DNA from 3 places in the Thalassotalea fusca genome. Region 1 is predicted to be linked to each of the others. Evidence: predicted binding sites of a transcription regulator. Region 1 holds the regulator's gene; each other region holds the start of a gene.
What was found. The regulator MetJ, encoded in region 1, represses methionine synthesis genes. The targets are predictions, from matches to a motif close to TAGACGTCTAGACGTCTA.

Region 1 (7,012 bases):
ACTTTATGTCCAACCGTTGCCAGAATTGACACTGGTTTGAATAACACTTCTTTATCGCTGCTCGCCAGAAATTGACTAACAGATTTTTGCTGTTCTTGGCGAATAACAGCTACCCCTTTTTTACTATCAAAGCAGATTGGGTCAAAAAGCGCAGCGGCATGCTTACCTTGGTCAGCTAATAATCCTTCAGATCGAACTAACAGCAAGTCATTCAAAAAAGTCACTGAAAGTTCCTGTTTGGCAATCTGGCCAAATTTTCCGATTTCAGTACCGCCTACTTCCGGGGCAAAACTACTTGCCACATGTAAGTGGGTCGCATGCTGCTCTAATGGTTTCAGCGTTTTAGCATGTAATACAGGATTACCTAATCGACCGAGTTCACGTGCTACACCATTAGGAAGACGATGTAGCTTACGCGCCAATGACACCATACGAGGATCAGCACTATAGATACCATCTACATCGGTCCAAAGAGTGACATTACTGGCTTGTGTTATGGCAGCCATAATCGTTGCAGAATAATCACTGCCATTTCTACCTAGCGTCTTTGTTAGCCCTGCTGCATCACGGCTAATGTAACCAGTTACCACGGTTAAACTGCTTGGTTGTACAAGTTCTTGAAATCTCTTAGTACTTTGGTCAAAATCTACGTTGCAATTCACTTCATTATCAATGCGTAAGAAGTCACGCGCGTCAATCATATGGCTTGGACAAACTTGTTGGTTTAGAACAGCTGACAACAATCGTGCTGACCATACTTCACCAAATGCCAATATATCATTGATATACAGTGCTATATCTTCACTTATCCACGATTTTAACTGCTCAATATCAATTTGAAGCAAGTCAAGTAGTCTTGCTGCACTACCTTTGTTTAATAGCGCTGTAATCAACTCGTGTTGGCACAATTCTAACGCTTTGATAGATTCTGCTAAGGCAGCATCGTGTGCCCTTGCTTGTTCAATAATAGAGAATAGCGCATCAGTCGTGCCACCATTGGCTGATACCACAACAACATCGTTTAGTTGACAATGCTGTTTGATGATTTCAACGACACGATTAATACATTGCGTTGATGCTAAGCTACTGCCACCAAACTTATGGATTTGAATCGTATGTTTCAACAACTGGTTGTTTGCGGCGGCTAATACTTCATTTTCAATTCTAGCGTTCATTATTAATACCAAATATGTTCCTAACCAGCGTCAAACTTGTTGACTTGCTAATAATCCTTGCGCCAAATCGGCAAGAATGTCTTCTATATCTTCGATGCCAACAGAAATACGCACCAACGATTGCGTTATACCCGCCTCTTCCTGCGCGGCTAATTCCATACCAGCATGTGTCATTGTTGAAGGGTGACTAATTAAGCTCTCAACACCGCCGAGCGACTGAGCGAGTGTAAACAGCTCGAGTGCATCAAATAAACGCGTAACGGCTGCTATACCACCTTTTACTTCAAAGCTCATCATTGCACCAGATGAAGATTGTTGTTTAATTGCGATGTCATAGCCTGGATGACTTTCAAGTCCAGGATAGTAAATAGCATCAATGGCTTCATGCGCAGATAAAAAAGTGGCAACGGCATCCGCATTTTGTTGATGTTGTTGCATTCTTACCGGTAGCGTTTTCAGCCCTCTAAGTGCCATATAACTGTCGAATGCAGAACCTGTAATACCAATACAATTTGCCCACCACGCGAGTTCCTCGCCCAATGCTTCTGTTTTCGTGACCAAAACACCACCAACAATATCGCTGTGTCCATTAATAAATTTTGTTGTGGAATGAAATACAATGTCTGCACCTAGATCTAGCGGCCTTTGCAGAATGGGCGACAAAAAGGTATTGTCTACCGCGACCAATGCACCAACAGCTTTACTCGCCTTTGTAACTTTTTCGATATCGACTAAGCGAAGTAGCGGATTGCTTGGCGTTTCGATTAACACGACCTTTGGCTTTGACTGAAGTGCTTCTGCTAATGCCGGTTCATCATTCTGATCAACAACGATTAACTTAAATTGACCTTTTTTAGCCAGATGTGTAAATAGTCTATAGCTACCGCCATAGCAATCATGAGGAATAACGATGGTGTCGTCGACTGTCAGCAATTGACAAATAAGATGAACAGCTGACATGCCTGTACTGGTAACGATGCCAACTTGACCATTTTCAAGTTCAGCAATAGCTTGCCCAAACAAAGATCGGGTAGGGTTGCCTGTTCGAGAATAATCGAAATCTCGTTTGTCGTTAAAGCCTTTTAAAGAATAGGTACTAGAAAGGTGAAGCGGAGGGACGACTGCGCCATGGTGTTTATCACTATTGATACCCGCTCTTACTGCGGTTGTGGCAAATTTTTTCTGTGACATGCAAGCCCCTAAGTTAACTTTAACCATTTGGATGTTTGGACGTCTATAACTCTAAACAATTTAAAAAACACCGTCAAGCCATTTTAGACATCTAACCCTCTACACATTCATAGTTGACTCAAACAAAACAACTAGTAAAATTCTCTTATTATAATAAAGAATTTTACTAATGAGGTATGTCCATGGCAGAGTGGAATGGTGAGTATATCAACCCATATGCAGAACATGGCAAAAAGAGTGAGCAAGTAAAAAAAATTACCGTCTCAATTCCTTTGCGTGTTTTAAAAGTGTTAACTGACGAGAGAACACGCCGACAAGTTAATAATTTAAGACATGCGACTAACAGCGAGCTGCTATGCGAAGCTTTTTTGCATGCTTTTACTGGTCAGCCGCTGCCAGATGATGCGGATCTTGCTAAAGACAATCAAGAAAAACTCCCTGAAAGTGTTCGTAAGGCGCTTGAAGCGCGTGGAATTACGGATTTCAGCGAATTTGAAAGTAAGGATGATTAATACCAATCTGCATAAAGGATTGGTATAAGCCTTTAGGCACGAAAAAGCCAGCTTTATAGCCTGTCTCTTATACACAAATCCCTGCTAAGTAATTAGCAGGGATTTTTTGAACTAAATTAAACCTGCCAGAGAAAGTGCCTAATATGTCATGGGCTTATCAAGAACTGGCTAAATTAGGTGGCTGGAAAGATACCAAACGCACAGGCCGTGCTTCAGTTAAGGTGATATGGCAAGGATGGTTTAAATTGAAAACCATCCTTGAAGGTTATGAGTTAGCTCAGTCTCTTGAGTCTGACTTGTGATCAAGAGACAGGCACACAACGCTGGCTTTTTTATTGCGCTAAAATATGGCTACCTTTAGTCTGCCATATAATTTTCAGGCAATTCTAAAGCAGCAACGCCTGAATCTATTGCTGCCTGCGCAACGGCTTTTGCTACCTTAGCACATAGACGCTTATCCATAGGTTTTGGAATAATATAGTCAGGACCAAATTCCAACGCTTCATCTCCTGATGCTGTTAAAACTTCTGCCGGAACAGGCTCTTTAGCAAGTTCACGAATAGCATGTACCGCAGCAACTTTCATCTCATCATTAATAGTACGTGCACGAACATCTAGTGCACCTCTAAAAATAAACGGAAAGCATAATACATTGTTCACTTGGTTAGGATAATCAGAACGCCCTGTTGCAACGATAACATCATTGCGAGCGGCCATTGCAACTTCAGGTTTAATTTCTGGATCAGGATTCGAGCAAGCGAAAATAATTGGTTTATCAGCCATCATTTGAACATGTTCTGTTGATAGTAAGTCTGGACCTGAAACACCGACAAATACGTCTGCGCCATCAATAACATCTTCCAATGTACGCTTATCGGTATTATTGGCGAACAACTTCTTATATTCGTTTAAGTCATCACGACGCGTATGAATAACGCCTTTGGTATCTAACATGTAAATCTTTTCACGTTGGGCACCGCATTTAATCAAAAGCTCCATACATGCGATTGCCGCAGCCCCTGCCCCCATGCAAACGATGTTGGCATTTTGAATGGATTTACCTTGGATATCCAAAGCATTCAACATCCCAGCCGCTGTTACGATTGCCGTACCATGTTGATCGTCGTGAAACACAGGGATCTTACAACGCTCTATCAGCGCCTTCTCGATAGCAAAACATTCTGGCGCTTTGATATCCTCAAGATTTATACCGCCAAAACTGTCGGCAATGTTAGCAACTGTGTCGACAAATTCTTCCACAGTCTTGTGTTTAACCTCAATATCAAATGAATTAAGGTTGGCAAATCTTTTAAATAACAATGCCTTGCCTTCCATGACCGGTTTAGATGCCATAGGCCCCAGATTACCCAACCCTAAAATAGCGGTACCATTGGTGATTACCGCTACGGTATTACCTTTGGCCGTATAACGGTACACATCCTCTGGGTTTTCGGCAATCGCTCTGACTGGCTCTGCAACACCTGGGCTGTATGCAAGAGACAGGTCTAAGCTGGTTTCCGCTGGTGTTGTTAATTCGACAGAAATCTTTCCCGGTGTTGGGAATTCATGATAGTCCAAAGCTTGCTGTCGTAAATCGGTCATGTCTTTATCCTAATGCGTTAGTTGTAATTTATACACTGCTCGGAGCAGTCAGCTATTTTCGTTCTTTTTATTATTGCAATATATGTTATTGCAAACAGACTTGATGATTCAAGGGTATTTATATATAAAAATTAGCTACAAGCTATATTAAATATAGACTTACTAACAAAATAATTCACATAAACAATCGAAATACTGACTATATTTATTCACTTATCTATATAAAACTAAAAGTTCTGCCCAAAAACCTAAAGAAGCGGCACTTTATGCAAGTTTGCCAAGTTCAATACAGTTTGCAGAATTTGAATACATTTAACTTCCATTCACAACAAATACAAGAAATATTAGTTGCAGTAAAAATCAGACTCAACATAAATAGCCGAATATTTATGCAACCAATATAGTCGGTCCTGTTTCACCTAAAATCGCTCTAGTAGCATGGAAAAAACTATAACGTGAGTCAAAAAAAACGGCTCTAGTAGTTAGAGCCGTTTTCGATAAAGCGAATTAAATGCTTAACGCATTAGCTTAGTCATTAAATGGATTAACTAAGATAATCGTTTCATTTCTATCTGGGCCTGTAGAGATGATATCTACAGGTACGCCTGTCACTTCTTCAATGCGCTTAATATAAGCTTTAGCATTAGCTGGAAGTGCATCTACCGACGTTGCGCCAACTGTTGATTCTGTCCAACCCGGCAACTCTTCATAGACCGGTGTTACTTTTTCGTAGCCTTCAGCAGCCGTTGGCGGCACGGTAATAACATCACCAAATTCTGTTTTGTAGCCTGTACAGATTTTCAATGTCTCTAAGCCATCTAAAACATCAAGCTTAGTTAAACAGAATCCGCTAATACTATTGATTTGAATCGCACGATGCATAGCAACAGCATCAAACCAGCCACAACGACGCTCACGACCTGTAGTCGCGCCAAATTCATGGCCAACAGTACCTAAATGATTACCAATTTCATCATTAAGCTCTGTAGGGAAAGGTCCTGAACCAACACGTGTGGTGTATGCTTTCGTTATACCTAAAACATAATCAAGGTAGCGTGGGCCAAAACCACAGCCAGTTGCAACACCACCAACTGTTGTATTTGAAGATGTAACGTATGGGTACGTACCATGGTCGATATCTAGTAATGTGCCTTGTGCACCTTCAAACATGATAGAATCACCATTCTTACGTGCTTGATCAAGCAACTCAGTGATATCCGCAACCATGCCTTTGATAATTTCAGCAACATTCATGGCATCAGCTAAAACTTCTTCATAGCTGATAGGGTCTACTTTGTAATATGTTGTCAAAACGAAATTATGGTACTCCATAATTTCCTTTAACTTCGCCGCAAATGTTTCAGGGCAGAAAAGGTCACCAACGCGTAGACCACGTCGAGCTACTTTATCTTCATACGCTGGACCTATGCCACGGCCAGTAGTGCCAATAGCTTTGCTACCACGTGCTTTCTCACGTGCTGCATCAAGCGCATTATGATAAGGCAGTATTAGAGGGCACGCATCGCTGATTAGCAATCGTTCGCGAACAGGAACTCCACGATCCTCTAACATTTTAATTTCTGTCATTAATGCTTTAGGACAAAGCACTACACCGTTGCCAATTAGACATTTTACGTTATCACGCAAAACACCTGACGGAATTAAATGAAGTACGGTTTTTTCACCATTGATGACTAGCGTATGACCTGCATTGTGGCCGCCTTGGTAACGAACAACATACTTTGCTTTGTCCGTTAATAAGTCAACAACTTTACCTTTACCTTCGTCACCCCATTGGGTGCCCAGAACTACGACGTTTTTACCCATGTTTTCAATTTAGAAAGAAAATTAGGCGGGGATTCTATCAAATTCTGGAACTCAGTCCAAGCACTTGTTGGTGGAATTTAAAGCAATTTTAAAATCCGACAATTTTTGAATAAGTTACGGGTTTATGATTAAACCGAAAAAAAGATCAAACTACCAATTAACACTAATGTTATACCTATTCGGCGAATATTCTGTGGGCTTTCATTGATAAGCTTCACAACATACGCCCGCCATTTGTTAGGAAATAGTGCAGGAACAATTCCCTCAAGAATAAACGCTATTGCTAGGGCTTTAATGAATAACTCAATCGTCATTTCTATTTTAACCTTATTTTCAGGGGCTATTAGCTAAAAAAAACCATGACACATGTCATGGTTTTTTTCGATTAGTCATCACTATTTTTTCGCTGTGTTGCTTTTCAAGTAATGAAAGAAGTCGCTATCAGGTTTTACTACCAGCATATCGTCCTTACTATTAAAGGTATTTTCGTATGCAGCTAGGCTTCTGTAGAAGCTATAAAACTCGGGATCTTTTTTGTACGCATCTGCGTATACTTTCGATGCTAAAGCATCACCTTCACCACGAATTTCAAATGCTTGTTTTTGAGCATTAGCTAACATAACCGTTACTTTGGCATCGATAGTAGCGCGAATTATCTCCGCCTGCTCCTGACCTTGAGAGCGATGCTCTTTCGCTACAGCATTA
Region 2 (7,012 bases), on a different contig from region 1:
TCTACGAAGCAATTAAACGCAGCGTTAACTACTAAGGTGAGAAAAATGAGTATTGATTTTATTTTACCCGACATTGGCGAAGGTATCGTCGAATGTGAATTAGTGGAATGGTTAGTAAGCGAAGGCGACACCATTGTTGAAGATCAGCCAATCGCTGACGTAATGACAGACAAAGCATTAGTGCAAATCCCTGCGATGCACTCAGGCATTGTTGATCGTCTTTATTATGAAAAAGGTGATATTGCCAAGGTACATCAACCGTTATTTGCGATGACACCAAACGATAGTGCTGCTAGTGCACCAGCCGAAAAAGCTGAAGCGCCAAAGGCACAAGAAGTGAGCAATGAAAACGCTACTGGTACTATCGTTGAAGACTTCATTTTACCTGATATTGGTGAAGGTATTGTTGAGTGTGAAATCGTTGAATGGTTAGTGGCTGAAGGTGATGTGATCGAAGAAGATCAGCCAGTTGCTGATGTAATGACTGATAAAGCGCTTGTACAAATTCCTGCCATGCACGCAGGTACAGTAGTTAAGCTTTATTATGCAAAAGGTGATATCGCTAAAGTACATGCGCCATTGTTTGCTATTGAACGTGCTGCGAACAGCGGTGAATCAGCGCCAAAAGCAGCTGAAGCACCGGCACCTGCGGCAAAAGCAGAAAATAAGCCTACACCGCAAACTGCAAATAATACACCAGCAAAAGATAACAAGCCTGCTGCTAAACCGAATGGTAAAGCCGTTGCCAGTCCAGCTGTACGTCGCGTTGCGCGTGAGTTAAACGTGAACATTCACGCAGTACCGGGCACTGGTAAAAAAGGTCGTGTTTATAAAGAAGATGTTATTGCATTTAGCGAAGGCGGTTCAGCCGTACAACCAGTTGCGCAAGTAGTTAGTGGTGGTACGCGAGTAGAGCCAATTCGTGGCGTGAAAGCCGCAATGGCAAAAGCAATGGTTAAGTCAGTATCTACCATACCTCACTTCACTTATTGTGAAGAAATCGACATGACAAAGCTAATTGCACTACGTGGTGAACTGAAAGAAGTTTACGCAAAGCAAGATATCAAGTTAACAATGATGCCATTCTTTATGAAAGCAATGTCATTAGCGTTGAAAGAGTTCCCAATTGTTAATGCGCGTGTGAACGAAGATTGCTCTGAACTAACGTATTTTGATGATCACAACATTGGTATGGCGGTAGACTCGAAAGTTGGTCTATTGGTGCCAAATGTGAAGCAAGTTCAGCAAAAATCGTTAGTTGACCTTGCGGTTGATATTACGAAGTTGACGAATGATGCGCGTTCAGGTCGTGTTTCTAGTGACGACTTAAAAGGTGGCACAATCACCATTTCAAACATTGGTGCGATCGGTGGAACAGTGGCAACACCAATCATTAACAATGGTGAGTTAGCGATTGTGGCACTAGGTAAACTGCAGCAATTACCACGCTTTAATGCGCAAGGTGAAGTGGAAGCTCGCTCAATTATGCAAGTGAGTTGGTCAGGCGATCATCGTATCATCGATGGTGGCACTATTGCTCGCTTCTGTAACTTGTGGAAGTCTTTCCTTGAAGAGCCAAGCACAATGTTGATGCATATGGCGTAACACATTAAGTGTTATTGCTTGAAATATCAAAACCCGCAATCTCGCGGGTTTTTTTGTATTCATTTGAAGGTACGCCGCTTGCAGAGCCGCAGAATTTTGCTTCCTGATTCTTAACCCTTACTTTTAACCTTAACTACTCAATTCACAATCGCTTGGAACCCAACTTGCAATTTCCTTTGCATATTTCTTAGAGAATACGGCTGCAGCGTTTTCTTCTGAATGCTCTTCTGCTACGACTAGGTAGGCGGCATAGGCAACCATTTCATGAGTAAAATTAACGCGCTCAATCAGCTTGTAAACGCAGGGGAACGATGCAACTAAACTAGGTGCTGCTGCTTTCTTTAACCAGCCATTACGCATATTGCCACAATCATCAACCAACGTGGGATTTAGCCCCCATTCAGGCTTTGTAGGACAGTCAGGTTCGTACGCAGGAAATTCTATAAACTTGCCTATTTCGTCTATGTCTGTCCAATTAGGGCTCCAATTGAGTAATAGAATAGGGCGGTGGTGCTCTATGGCTGCTTTGAGTTCATCCCACAGACTCATCGCATCATTTTTACGTTCAATCGTATATTCGAGATTGAGTGCACGAATAATAGACGCGTCGCTATAGTACCATGGGCCGCCGTAATAGATGCCTTTACTAGACTCAAACGTCCCTTTAAAAAGGTGGCTACATTTATTAAGTGTGCGCCAATTCGGTAGTTCGGGACAGTAGTTTTCAACATATTTTGGGTACCACCACTCTTCTGCAACGCGTGCGTCATGCGTCCCCATGTCAATTATATTGCCACTCGCAACGTGTGCTGTGAAATCTTTCTCCATAGACGGCTGCCAAATTTCAATTTGAAAGTGCACCAAGCCGCGTTGCATAGCTCCCCACTGTTCATCTGACGAAATATTTAGGTAGGTGACAGGTGTTCCAGCATCACTGATTATTTTGCCCACTACATGAGATAAAACGCGTTGGCTTGTCCATCGGTTTAATGGAATATTGATGCGTTGTTCATTAAGGGGGGGCAATGTATTTGCAGTCGAGGTTAGCGCTGCATTAGATACTAGCAGGAAAAATAACAAAATATGTTGTCGCCATCTTTTCATAATGCGCTCTAACTGTGGCTAATAAGCTGATAATTTTTGATACATTATTAGACTAATTGTAGCGGCATTTCGAAAAATTTGGTTGTATATACGCAATGGCTATTTGATACTAACCCACATAATGGATAAAGCTGATAACTGATGGACATTCAGACGCTATATTACGTCAAATACCGCAATACGTTTCGACTTGGAACATATATCGCGCTGCTCAAAACAATGAGTATCGCGCATTTAGTAGAGCAACTTTATGGTAACAGCCAGTTAAACCAGCAAACTTACGAGCGTTTAAGTAAAACTAGAGATTTTATTAAAACAATCATATCGTCAGGAATTGACAGCGAGCAAAGTCGGGCAACGTTCTCTCATATCAACCGAGTGCATGCCAATTTACCTGCGTCCAACGATGATTTCCTCTATGTACTTTCTACATTCATCTTAGAGCCAGTTCGATTCAATCGACAATTTAGTCGATACCAACTAGCGGATGACGAAATTGACGTCTTGCTTACTTTTTGGAGTGAAGTAGGCCAACGAATGCGCATAACGGACATACCTGAAACTGAAGGACAATGGCACAAATTTCAACGCGCATATGAAGCTAAATGCCAAGCATATTCACCTGAAGGTAATGCACTTGCGAAGAAGTCGCTAAATCAAGTGGTGAAACTGTCTTTGCCGTTCGGCACAAGATTCATTGCTAAGCAATTAATTACAGGGGCATTGTCGGTAAACACGTTAGCGGCACTTGGACTCAATAAACCTAGGATACCCGCTAACCTATCTGCACGAGTATTAATTGTTAATAGAGGCTAGCTCGGTGAGCGAATTCATTACTTAGTCAAATAGTATTGAGATGGGACGCCTCAAAACGAAAAAGAGCCAATAAAGGCTCTTTTTTAGTTTGACTTAGCTTATTTAAAGTCTGGCTGATTACAAACCAGCAGCAGCGCGCAAATCGTCTGCTTTGTCTGTTTTTTCCCACGAAAACGCGGTAAACGTATCATCACCAACGGTCATTTCATACGGCTCACGACCAAAGTGTCCGTAAGCAGCTGTTTGTTGATACATTGGGTGAAGTAAGTCGAGCATTTTCGTAATGCCATAAGGACGCAAATCAAAGTGCTCACGTACTAATTCAACAAGCTTTTCTTCGCTGACTTTGCCTGTACCAAATGTTTCAACTGAGATTGATGTTGGCTCAGCAACACCGATAGCGTAAGAAACTTGAATCTCACAGCGATCAGCAAGGCCAGCAGCAACAATGTTCTTCGCCACATAACGACCTGCGTATGCTGCGCTTCTGTCTACCTTTGATGGATCTTTACCAGAGAACGCACCACCACCGTGACGAGCCATACCGCCATAGGTATCAACAATGATCTTACGACCAGTCAATCCACAGTCACCTACTGGGCCACCAATGACAAAGCTTCCTGTTGGGTTAATGAAGTACTTTGTTTCAGGCGTTAATAATTCAGCTGGCAACGTGTGCTTAATGATGTTTTCCATCACAGCGTCATGAAGATCTGCTTGCTTAATATCTGGATTATGCTGTGTAGAAAGTACCACAGTGTCAATCGCAACAGGCTTATCATCTTCATAAATGAACGTTACCTGGCTTTTTGCATCAGGACGTAACCAAGGCAAAATACCTGATTTACGTGCTTCTGCTTGACGCTCAACTAATCGATGTGAATAGTACAAAGGAGCAGGCATTAATGTTTCAGTTTCGTTTGTGGCATAACCAAACATTAACCCTTGGTCACCAGCACCTTGCTCTTCAGGGCTTGTGCGGTCAACACCTTGGGCAATCTCTGAAGATTGTTGGCCAATTAAGTTCATGATGCCACAAGTTTCACCGTCAAAGCCTACATCTGAAGAGGTGTAACCGATATCGCTGATAACTTTACGTGTAAGCTTTTCTAAATCTACCCAAGCAGATGTTGAGATTTCACCAGAAATAATCGCGACACCTGTTTTGACCATAGTTTCACAGGCAACACGCGCATTTTTATCTTGGGCAATAATTGCATCTAATACAGCATCCGATATTTGATCGGCGATTTTATCCGGATGACCTTCAGAGACTGACTCTGAGGTAAACAAGTGTCTAGACATAATTCCTCTGTAAATATTCTTGATCAATTCGCTACAACGGATTGATATAAGTTAGGGTGTACTACCAATCTTAATTAAGCGATTGAATTCTCGAAAATGGCGAAGTTAATCTATTGATAAATATAGAATACTTGGCCTTTTTTCGATTCATCTCTAGACGATTCGCTTCGTTAAATTGGCATAGTTAGGCATATTGTAACGGTTATTTTGAAATTTGCTACTTTTTTTACGCCTAGACGTCTAAATGGCTTTATTGGATTTGTACGGATGTGCTAAAGCTAGATTTGAATATGGCGAATATCGGGGATGTCTAAAGCAAGTAACTGCGACACTAAACGAGATAACTGCTCAGAAGGATTACTCGCCCAGAACGATAATTCAGGGTTATTTGACGACTGATTTAATAGCGCATATTTCGCTAGTTGGCGTATTAGCTGTTCTGTGACCGGCCGTGCGGTTTCCATTAAAGCAATGTTAGCACCTACAATTCTCTCTATCATTGGTGCTAAAAACGGATAGTGTGTACATCCTAGTACTATCGTATCGACCCCAGCGTAAATCAGTGGTGTTAAGTATTGAAGCAATAATTTATGACATTCGTCACTCTGATGTTGTCCTTGCTCAATGAGATCGACCAAGCCGGGACAAGGCTGTATCAACACTTCAGCACTGTCGGCATATCGCGCCACAAGTTGCTTAAAGCGGCTGTTGTTTGCGGTGGCAGACGTAACTAGCAATCCAACTTTGTTGGTTTTACTTTGCTCTACCGCAGGTTTTATCGCGGGCTCAACGCCTATGATGGGGATGTGATATTGCTCGCGCAGTTTTTCGATGGAAGAAGCTGTGGCCGTATTACATGCGACAACAATTGCCTTTACCTTTTGCACATGAAACCACTGACCAATTTGTAATACTCTAGCGTTTATTTCTTCCTCAGTTTTACAACCATATGGTGCATAGGCATTGTCAGCCACATAAATAATATGCTCATTTGGCAACATTTGGCTAATACAACGCTGAATAGACAAACCACCCAAACCTGAATCAAACACGCCGATTGGGCGCTGTGCAAGCGATGTATTTGCAGTGCTAGATAGGGTCAACTGAGACATGTATGACGGGCTGATCTTTATTGATAAAACTAGTTGGGAGTTATATTGATTTTTGTGGCGAATGTAAAGGTATGATTCAAGCAATATTTAGTATATAACTAGCGTTTTTAGAAATTCATGAGTAAAGGATGTAGTACATGAGCCGGCGACAACAGCTAAAATCATTTCCAGCATTAATGTGGGTGCTTATATTTGGCGCTTTCATTACACGTGGAAGTTATTATATGGTTTGGCCGTTCCTTGCGATCATTCTTTATGATTCTTTTCAGCTTTCCGCAACGTCAGTGGGCGTTATTTTGTCAGCGGCTGCATTGGTGTCGGTATTCGTTGGCTTTGTTGGTGGTACATTGTCAGACAAATATGGCCGCAAAAACATTATGTATGCGAGCGGTATACTGTACATCATTTCATTTATAGCGTTGGCTGAGGTGACAAGCCTTACGGGGTATGTCGTTATAATAACGCTATGTTCAATTGCAAAAGCCATATGGGAACCTCCAACTTCGGCATTAATCGGTGACATCGTCAAGGATGAAGATGCGAGAGAGCTGGCGATGCAAATACGCTATTTCAGTGTAAATGTTGGCGCTGCGTTGGGGCCAATGGGAGGCGTTTGGTTAGGATTAACAGGGCAGCAATCCAGTTTTGTGATCACTGCATATGCGTTTTTATTGTTCTTAGTCGTGTTGGCTTGGGGCTTTAAGCAACAAGCTGGGCTTAATAATATTGAGCTGGAATCTACTGCTAACAGTGACTTAACCGTAGATAACAATCAGAAACAAGGGCATTTTTCTGTCGTGTGGCAGGTACTTAAGCAAGACCGCCTGCTTCAATGTTTGATTTTAGCCAACATGACCTGCATGTTAATTTATGCGCAAATGGACACAACATTGGTGCAATACCTTAAACGTGCAGATGCGCCGGATGTTTTACTACTGGTGTCCTCATTAATCTTGACTAATGCACTAGTGATTGTTTGTTTTCAATTCATTTTACTTAAAGTGATGGCAAGCTTAACTTTGGTTAAGCGGATTCAGATTGCATTAGCTGTGCTAGCCATTTCACAAGTA
Region 3 (7,012 bases), on a different contig from region 1:
TAGCGCAGGATGTTCCAAAGGAAAGTGAAAATGCGTCCACTAAGTAAAGAGGCTTGGCAAGAACGATATCTTACTTATCTAAATCCAAATATAGACGATGGTGAAGCTAACGCCATTCGTTTTTGGTCATTGGCTAAATTAGCGGATGACTTTCACTTCGATCTGCAAAAGCTGCCATTTATTTCGAAACTCTTTTTAGAAAATGTCGTTCGTCATTGTTCCACTCAAGAAAGCTTTAATTTTCAAGATGTAGTTAAAACCATTAATTGCTTGGTTTCAAACGAATCACCACAGAATTTTGAATTCCCATTCTTTCCGTCTCGCGTACTAATGCAAGATTATACAGGCGTCCCAGCATTAGCAGACTTAGCGGCAATGCGAGATGTTATTGCGGATAACGGTGGCGACGCTGCGAAGATTAATCCTGTGTGCCCTGTTGATTTAGTGATAGATCATTCAATTATTGCCGATCAAGCAGGTAGTGCTACGGCTTTGAAATATAATCAGCAACGAGAAATGGAGAGAAACCATGAGCGCTATAAATTCCTAAAGTGGGCGCAAGCCTCATTCAAAAATTTAACGGTTATTCCACCTGGACGTGGTATTTGCCACCAAGTCAATCTTGAATATTTGGCGCAAGTTATTAGAGAGCAGGCAGGAGTGTTAACGCCTGATACATTGATCGGTACTGACAGCCACACCACGATGATTAATGGCTTAGGTGTACTTGGCTGGGGGGTAGGTGGGATTGAAGCTGAAGCGGCTATGCTCGGCCAACCATTAAGTATAAGTACGCCTAAGATAGTTGGAGTGAAACTAGAAGGAAAGTTACAAGCTGGTACTACAGCAACAGATCTCGTATTAACAATTACTCAAATCTTAAGAAAATATGATGTTGTAGGTAAGTTTGTTGAATTTTATGGGGAAGGGGTTTTAACCTTAGATATTGCCGATCGAGCAACGGTTGCTAACATGGCTCCAGAGTATGGAGCAACATGTGCGTTATTTCCTATCGATAGCAAAGTGGTTGCTTATTTACAACTCACCAATCGTTCATCGTCTATTATCAAACGTATTCAAGAATACACCGAAGCGCAGCACCTATGGTGTGATGAATCTAAAAAATCAGGGATTTATCCAGAAAATATTTCTATTGATTTAAACACTGTTGAGCCATCAGTCGCAGGCCCTAAGCGGCCACAGGATAGGTTTTCGCTAAATGCTATCAAACGTGTCACCAGAGAATTCAGTGAGCTCGATTGGCATTGCCCTTCTAAAGAAAGTCTACCATACAGGCAGAGGCCATTGATTTGTGGCGATATTGTTATCGCCGCTATTACCTCTTGTACGAATACTTCAAACCCCAAGGTAATGATCCAAGCAGGGTTGCTCGCAAAAGCGGCAGTTGAGCGAGGCCTGAAAATAAGTAACAACGTAAAAACATCTTTAGCACCTGGCTCTCAAGTTGTGGCTCGTTACCTTGATAGTACAGGACTGCAACAATACCTCGATAAATTAGGCTTTAATCGTATTGGTTTTGGCTGTACTACCTGCATTGGAAATTCTGGCCCACTCGATTCTGATATTGAATTGCAAATTAAAACAAATAACTTAAATGTGGGAGCTGTATTATCTGGTAATCGAAATTTTGAAGGGCGTATTCATCCTTCCGTTAGATTAAATTGGCTAACATCTCCACCTCTTGTTATTGCATTCGCACTAGTTGGACATACGCGCATAAATTTTGACAGCGAACCAATAGGCAGTGACGGCTATGGTCGACCAACTTTTTTGCGAGATATATGGCCAAGCGACAGTCTCGTTGACGAAACCGTGAAATTGATATCTCGGAAACACTATGAATCATCGTATCAAAACATGCTTGTTGGCGACCGAATATGGGAAGAACTTCCTATCAACCCAACTAACTGTTATCGGTGGGATGAACGTTCAAGTTACATTAAAAAACCACCATTTTTCGAAGCGTTGAATGATATATACAACAAAGGATTGGACAGTAATACTTATCTGCCTGAACATACTAAAATAACGTCAGCCAGCATACTATTGATTCTTGGTGACTCGGTAACGACCGACCATATCTCACCTGCGGGCTACATAAGCACTGACAGTCCATCAGGTAGGTATCTGGTTAGCAAGGGCATTGAACCAGAGCAGTTCAATAGCTACGGTGCTAGACGTGGCCACCATGAAGTAATGGTGCGCGGTACTTTTGCAAATAATCGTTTACGAAACAAAATAGTTGCACCACAAGAAGGAGGCATTACTCGAATTTTTGCTGAAAAAGTGGAGAATAATGAAGCCCATTTCTCAGTATATGAAGCGAGTCGTTATTACGCAGAGCATAACATTCCTTTAGTGGTGTTTGCTGGCAAAGAATATGGCACAGGTTCTAGTCGTGATTGGGCAGCGAAGGGCTGTAAATTACTTGGTATTAAAGCGGTTGTTGCGGAATCTTTTGAACGCATTCACAGAAGCAACTTAGTGGGAATGGGCATTATGCCGTTGCAGCTACCAGCTAAAATGTCACTCAATGAATTGCAGCTACAAGGTGATGAGAAAATTGATGTTATAGACGACAACAGTAGTGATGCATGCCATTTGGCACCAAATCAATTGCTTACCCTCAGGATAAGATCAAATAAACCGGGAACGATAACAACCCCTGTTTTAGTTCAAGTAAGTTTATGTATTTATAATGCCACAGAAATGAATTACTTTTTAGCTGGGGGCGTACTACCTTACGTAGCAAAACAGTTTTTAGGAAAGTAAACTCATAAAAAACATCAAAATGCACTAATGCTAGTTGAGTCAATGATTTGGTGACGAAAATCGCTCATATGCTGTCACTATATTGGGAATCAGCTGCTTGATTAAAGTTGACGCGGAATGACCTTTTGCATAGCGAGCATAGAGTGTTTTTTGGATGCCAGAACTACCTATCGATTTATGAAGTAATTCTGTATAGGTTTGATTCGGTAAAAATACCCAGTTGGGTAGCGCAGCTACACCCATGTTATTGGCAATCATTTGGAGTATGACATGCGTATTGGCAATAGGTTTAATTTGTTTGGGTTCGATATTCGCGGGTGTCAGTAAATCAGTAAATATATCCAATCGTTCTTTTGCAACAGGATAGGATAGCAGTATTTGATCCTTAAAATCGCTAGCTTCAATGTGCACAGTTTTTTGCCAAAATGGTGTGTTAGGGACTACCGCAATAAGTTCAAATGAACCTATTTCTTCATAGCAATATTTGTCATCTGTGATAATTTCGTCAGTGAGTAATATGTCGGCGCTATCATTACTGGATTGTTCAAAAATTACATCGTCAAACTCTAATGTAAGGTTAGGAAATTCAGACTGAATATTGGTGAGTTCGGCAAATAGCCACTGAAAGCAAGCGTGGCAGGCAATTGAAATAGTCAGTTCTATATTGTGGCTTCGTGTGGGTTTCAATTTCTCAGAAACCTCTTCTACCAATGGGAGTACTTGTTTAGCGAGAGCAAGTAATGCTCTCCCTTGTTTACTCCAAACGATCGGTGAGGTGTTACGCTCAAATAACTTTTGACCGATTCGATGTTCGAGATCTTTTAGTTGATGAGAAAGCGCTGATTGGCTCATTGCTAGTACATCAGCTGCGCCTTTCAAACTTGCTGCTTCATCCAGTACTTTTAGCGATTTTAAATGCTTTAATTCGAACATATGAATTTTTTGCAACTCCCTGTTGAAATATATGCGTTTGTTTTTTGCACGTTATTCATCAATTATAACCATATAAACTTCTAGACGTCTATAATGGTGAGAGAATGAAAATACATAATTTAGGTTTCCCGCGTATCGGGGCAAAAAGAGAACTAAAATTTGCGCTTGAAAAATATTGGGCAGGTGAGTCGAAGGTAGAAGAATTAAATGCAGAGGCTGCACGGATTAGAGAAACTAATTGGCAGCTTCAAACAGATGCGGGGCTTGATTTAATTCCTGCGGGAGATTTTGCTTTTTACGATCAAGTGTTAACTACCAGCTTGTTGTTAGGTGTAGTACCCAAAAGGTTTAAAACTGATAAACATGATCTAGATTTAGAATTTCGCATCGCCCGTGGAAAAGCACCTACAGGTTGCGCCTGTGCTGCTAGTGATATGACCAAATGGTTCGATACTAACTATCATTACATAGTGCCAGAACTCGACCAGAATACTGAATTTGCGTTACACGCTGAGCGTTTACTGAGTCAAATTGATGAAGCGCAGAAAAGCAATAGGCAAACAAAGCCTGTTATTATTGGCCCTGTTACCTACCTATATTTAAGTGCAGGTGACGATAAAGGAAAATTGGCACACCTGTCCAAGTTACTGCCCGTATATCAGTCCTTGATTGATCTAATAGCCGAGCAAACGGATGTAGAATGGTTACAAATTGATGAACCTATTCTAGCGCTTGAGCTGAACATTCATTGGCAAAATGCGCTGCAAAACACCTACCAAGTATTGAATAGCCATAAGCTAAACCTGTTGGTGGCAACATATTTTGGCTCAATAGCGCATCATACGGAGTTAATTAAGAGCTTTGCCAATGTCGCCGGTATCCATATTGACACTGTCGCTGAGCCGACAAATCTAGAAGCATTATTGCCTGAACTACCAACTGACTGGATTGTGTCGTTAGGTGTTATTGATGGTCGAAATATCTGGAAGGCTGATCTTTTATCGATTTATGAGGCTGTAGCGCCTATCTATCAGCAGCTAGGAGATAAACTCTGGTTAGCCCCGTCCTGTTCACTACTTCATAGCCCGGTTGATTTAACGGTTGAGGAAAAGCTGGAACCACAAATCAAATCTTGGTTGGCATTTGCCAAGCAAAAATGTGAGGAATTGGCATTGCTTAAGTCAGCGTGTATATCAGGAGATACGAAAACGTTGGTCAGTTACTCGGTAGCTATTCGCGATAAATCCAATGCGAGTCTTTGTGTCGATACCGCGGTACAAAAGCGACTGGCCGCCATTGGTGAAGATGAAATTCGACGCCCTCACACATTTGAGCAACGTAAAGCTGCTCAACAGGCGCTATTGAACCTACCCGTTTACCCAACAACAACTATTGGTTCATTTCCTCAAACCGGTGATATTCGACAGAATCGCGCAAAATGGCGTAAGGGGGAATTATCAGATGAACAATATCAGTCATTTATCAAACAAGAGATAAAGGACACAATCGATCGTCAGGAGTCATTCGGCCTAGATGTATTAGTACATGGTGAGCCTGAGCGTAACGACATGGTAGAGTATTTTGGAGAACAGCTTAACGGTGTTGCATTTACTCAATTTGCCTGGGTGCAGAGTTATGGCTCCCGCTGTGTAAAACCGCCGATTATTTACGGTGATGTAAGCCGAAAACAACCGATGACTACCTATTGGACTGAATACGCACAGTCGTTAACGAACAAGCCGGTCAAAGCAATGTTGACTGGGCCGATAACGATACTATCTTGGTCGTTCATCCGTAATGATATTCCTCGAAAAGACGTGGCTTACCAAATTGCGTTAGCTGTGCAAGACGAAGTTAAAGATCTGGAAGCAAATGGTTCCAATATTATTCAAATTGACGAACCTGCAATTCGTGAAGCGATGCCGGTTAAAGAAAGTCAGTGGCAGTCTTATTTTGATTGGGCTACTCAGGCGTTTCGTATCACTACGGCAAATGTATTGGCGTCTACGCAAATTCATAGCCATATGTGCTATTCTGATTTCAATGAAATATTGCCGGCGATTGTGGCACTAGATGCAGATGTATTAACCGTTGAAACCTCGCGTTCAAATATGGCATTACTTGATTGCTTTGAACATGAAACCTACCCGAATGATTTAGGACCTGGTGTGTATGATATCCATTCTCCTAACGTACCAAGTGTTGATTGGATAGTAGCGTTATTGCGTAGCGCAGAAAAATACATTCCAAAAGAACGGTTGTGGGTTAATCCAGATTGCGGCTTGAAAACGCGTGCTTGGCAAGAAACTGAACAAGCATTGTTAAATATGGTACAAGCTGCGGAACAATTGCGTTACCAATAACGACCTTGACTTAATCACGCCACGCGCCTGAGCAGCATTTTTCCTGCACAGGCGTTTTTGCCTAAAATTTCACTTGTGAATAATTACACGCTTAGTATAATACCGCCTCACTTCTCGAGTATCTCTTAATTTTCCAACACAAACTAAGATTCACCCGACAAGTGTAAGTGAAATTCGTAAATCGAATGAGAAGGGGTATAGTTCCAATTGGTAGAACAGCGGTCTCCAAAACCGACGGTTGGGAGTTCGAATCTCTCTACCCCTGCCATATTTGATGAAAGTGAAGGTATCACTTTTTATTGTGCATAGTGGTTATGCGTGAGTCTTAGCGTAGACGGGTAAAACAGGTCAATGAATATGAGTGCAAGTACAGAAAACCAACCGAGTGGTTCTCTAGATTCAGTAAAATGGGGATTAATTATCCTTATTTTGGCAGGTGCAGTTGTTGGTAACTATATTTATGGTGAGTTATCAGTATTAATCAGAGCGATTGCGGTAGTCGGTGCGGTGATAGTTGCAGGTTTAATTGCAATGCAAACGGAAAAAGGCCGTGCAGCAGTGCTATTTGCAAAAGAATCTCGTACTGAAGTGCGTAAAGTTGTATGGCCTACACGTCAGGAAGCCGTACAAACAACTGGTATCGTTTTAGTAGCAACCTTAATCATGTCACTCGTAATGTGGGGGCTTGATTCTGTATTATTTTGGGTTGTTGGATTTATCACAGGTTTACAGGTTTAATTATGTCTGAAGAAAATACAACGCCATCTGAGGTAACAGGTCCTAAGCTGCGTTGGTACGTAGTGCAAGCATTCTCAGGTTATGAGGCTCGCGTTCAAAAAACACTAATTGAGCACATTGAGATTCACGGCTTGCAAGACAAGTTCGGACAAATACTAGTGCCGACTGAAGAAGTTGTTGAAATG

Region 2: a site for MetJ is predicted at 5,056-5,073, ahead of metK (methionine adenosyltransferase). Genes of this name have one in related genera too.
Region 3: a site for MetJ is predicted at 3,800-3,817, ahead of metE (5-methyltetrahydropteroyltriglutamate--homocysteine S-methyltransferase). Genes of this name have one in related genera too.

What each region holds. Positions count from the first base shown of each region.
Region 1 is NZ_JBQRUN010000003.1:17,838-24,849, forward strand. Features, by position in the region: gene metL (bifunctional aspartate kinase/homoserine dehydrogenase II) at 1-1,175, opposite strand, end outside; gene metB (cystathionine gamma-synthase) at 1,206-2,366, opposite strand; gene metJ (met regulon transcriptional regulator MetJ) at 2,549-2,878, shown strand; partial or broken gene ACSLUK_RS04495 (IS4 family transposase) at 3,004-3,180, shown strand; gene ACSLUK_RS04500 (malic enzyme-like NAD(P)-binding protein) at 3,236-4,480, opposite strand; gene ACSLUK_RS04505 (adenylosuccinate synthase) at 5,009-6,307, opposite strand; gene ACSLUK_RS04510 (DUF2065 domain-containing protein) at 6,436-6,621, opposite strand; gene hflC (protease modulator HflC) at 6,703-7,012, opposite strand, start outside.
Region 2 is NZ_JBQRUN010000004.1:75,406-82,417, reverse strand. Features, by position in the region: gene ACSLUK_RS06475 (alpha-ketoacid dehydrogenase subunit beta) at 1-35, shown strand, start outside; gene ACSLUK_RS06470 (dihydrolipoyllysine-residue acetyltransferase) at 46-1,605, shown strand; gene ACSLUK_RS06465 (ABC transporter substrate-binding protein) at 1,735-2,709, opposite strand; gene ACSLUK_RS06460 (oxygenase MpaB family protein) at 2,851-3,525, shown strand; gene metK (methionine adenosyltransferase) at 3,643-4,830, opposite strand; gene murI (glutamate racemase) at 5,109-5,942, opposite strand; gene ACSLUK_RS06445 (MDR family MFS transporter) at 6,080-7,012, shown strand, end outside.
Region 3 is NZ_JBQRUN010000005.1:251,905-258,916, reverse strand. Features, by position in the region: gene ACSLUK_RS08810 (hypothetical protein) at 1-47, shown strand, start outside; gene acnA (aconitate hydratase AcnA) at 31-2,793, shown strand; gene ACSLUK_RS08800 (LysR substrate-binding domain-containing protein) at 2,833-3,726, opposite strand; gene metE (5-methyltetrahydropteroyltriglutamate--homocysteine S-methyltransferase) at 3,831-6,089, shown strand; tRNA gene ACSLUK_RS08790 (tRNA-Trp) at 6,281-6,357, shown strand; gene secE (preprotein translocase subunit SecE) at 6,447-6,827, shown strand; gene nusG (transcription termination/antitermination protein NusG) at 6,830-7,012, shown strand, end outside.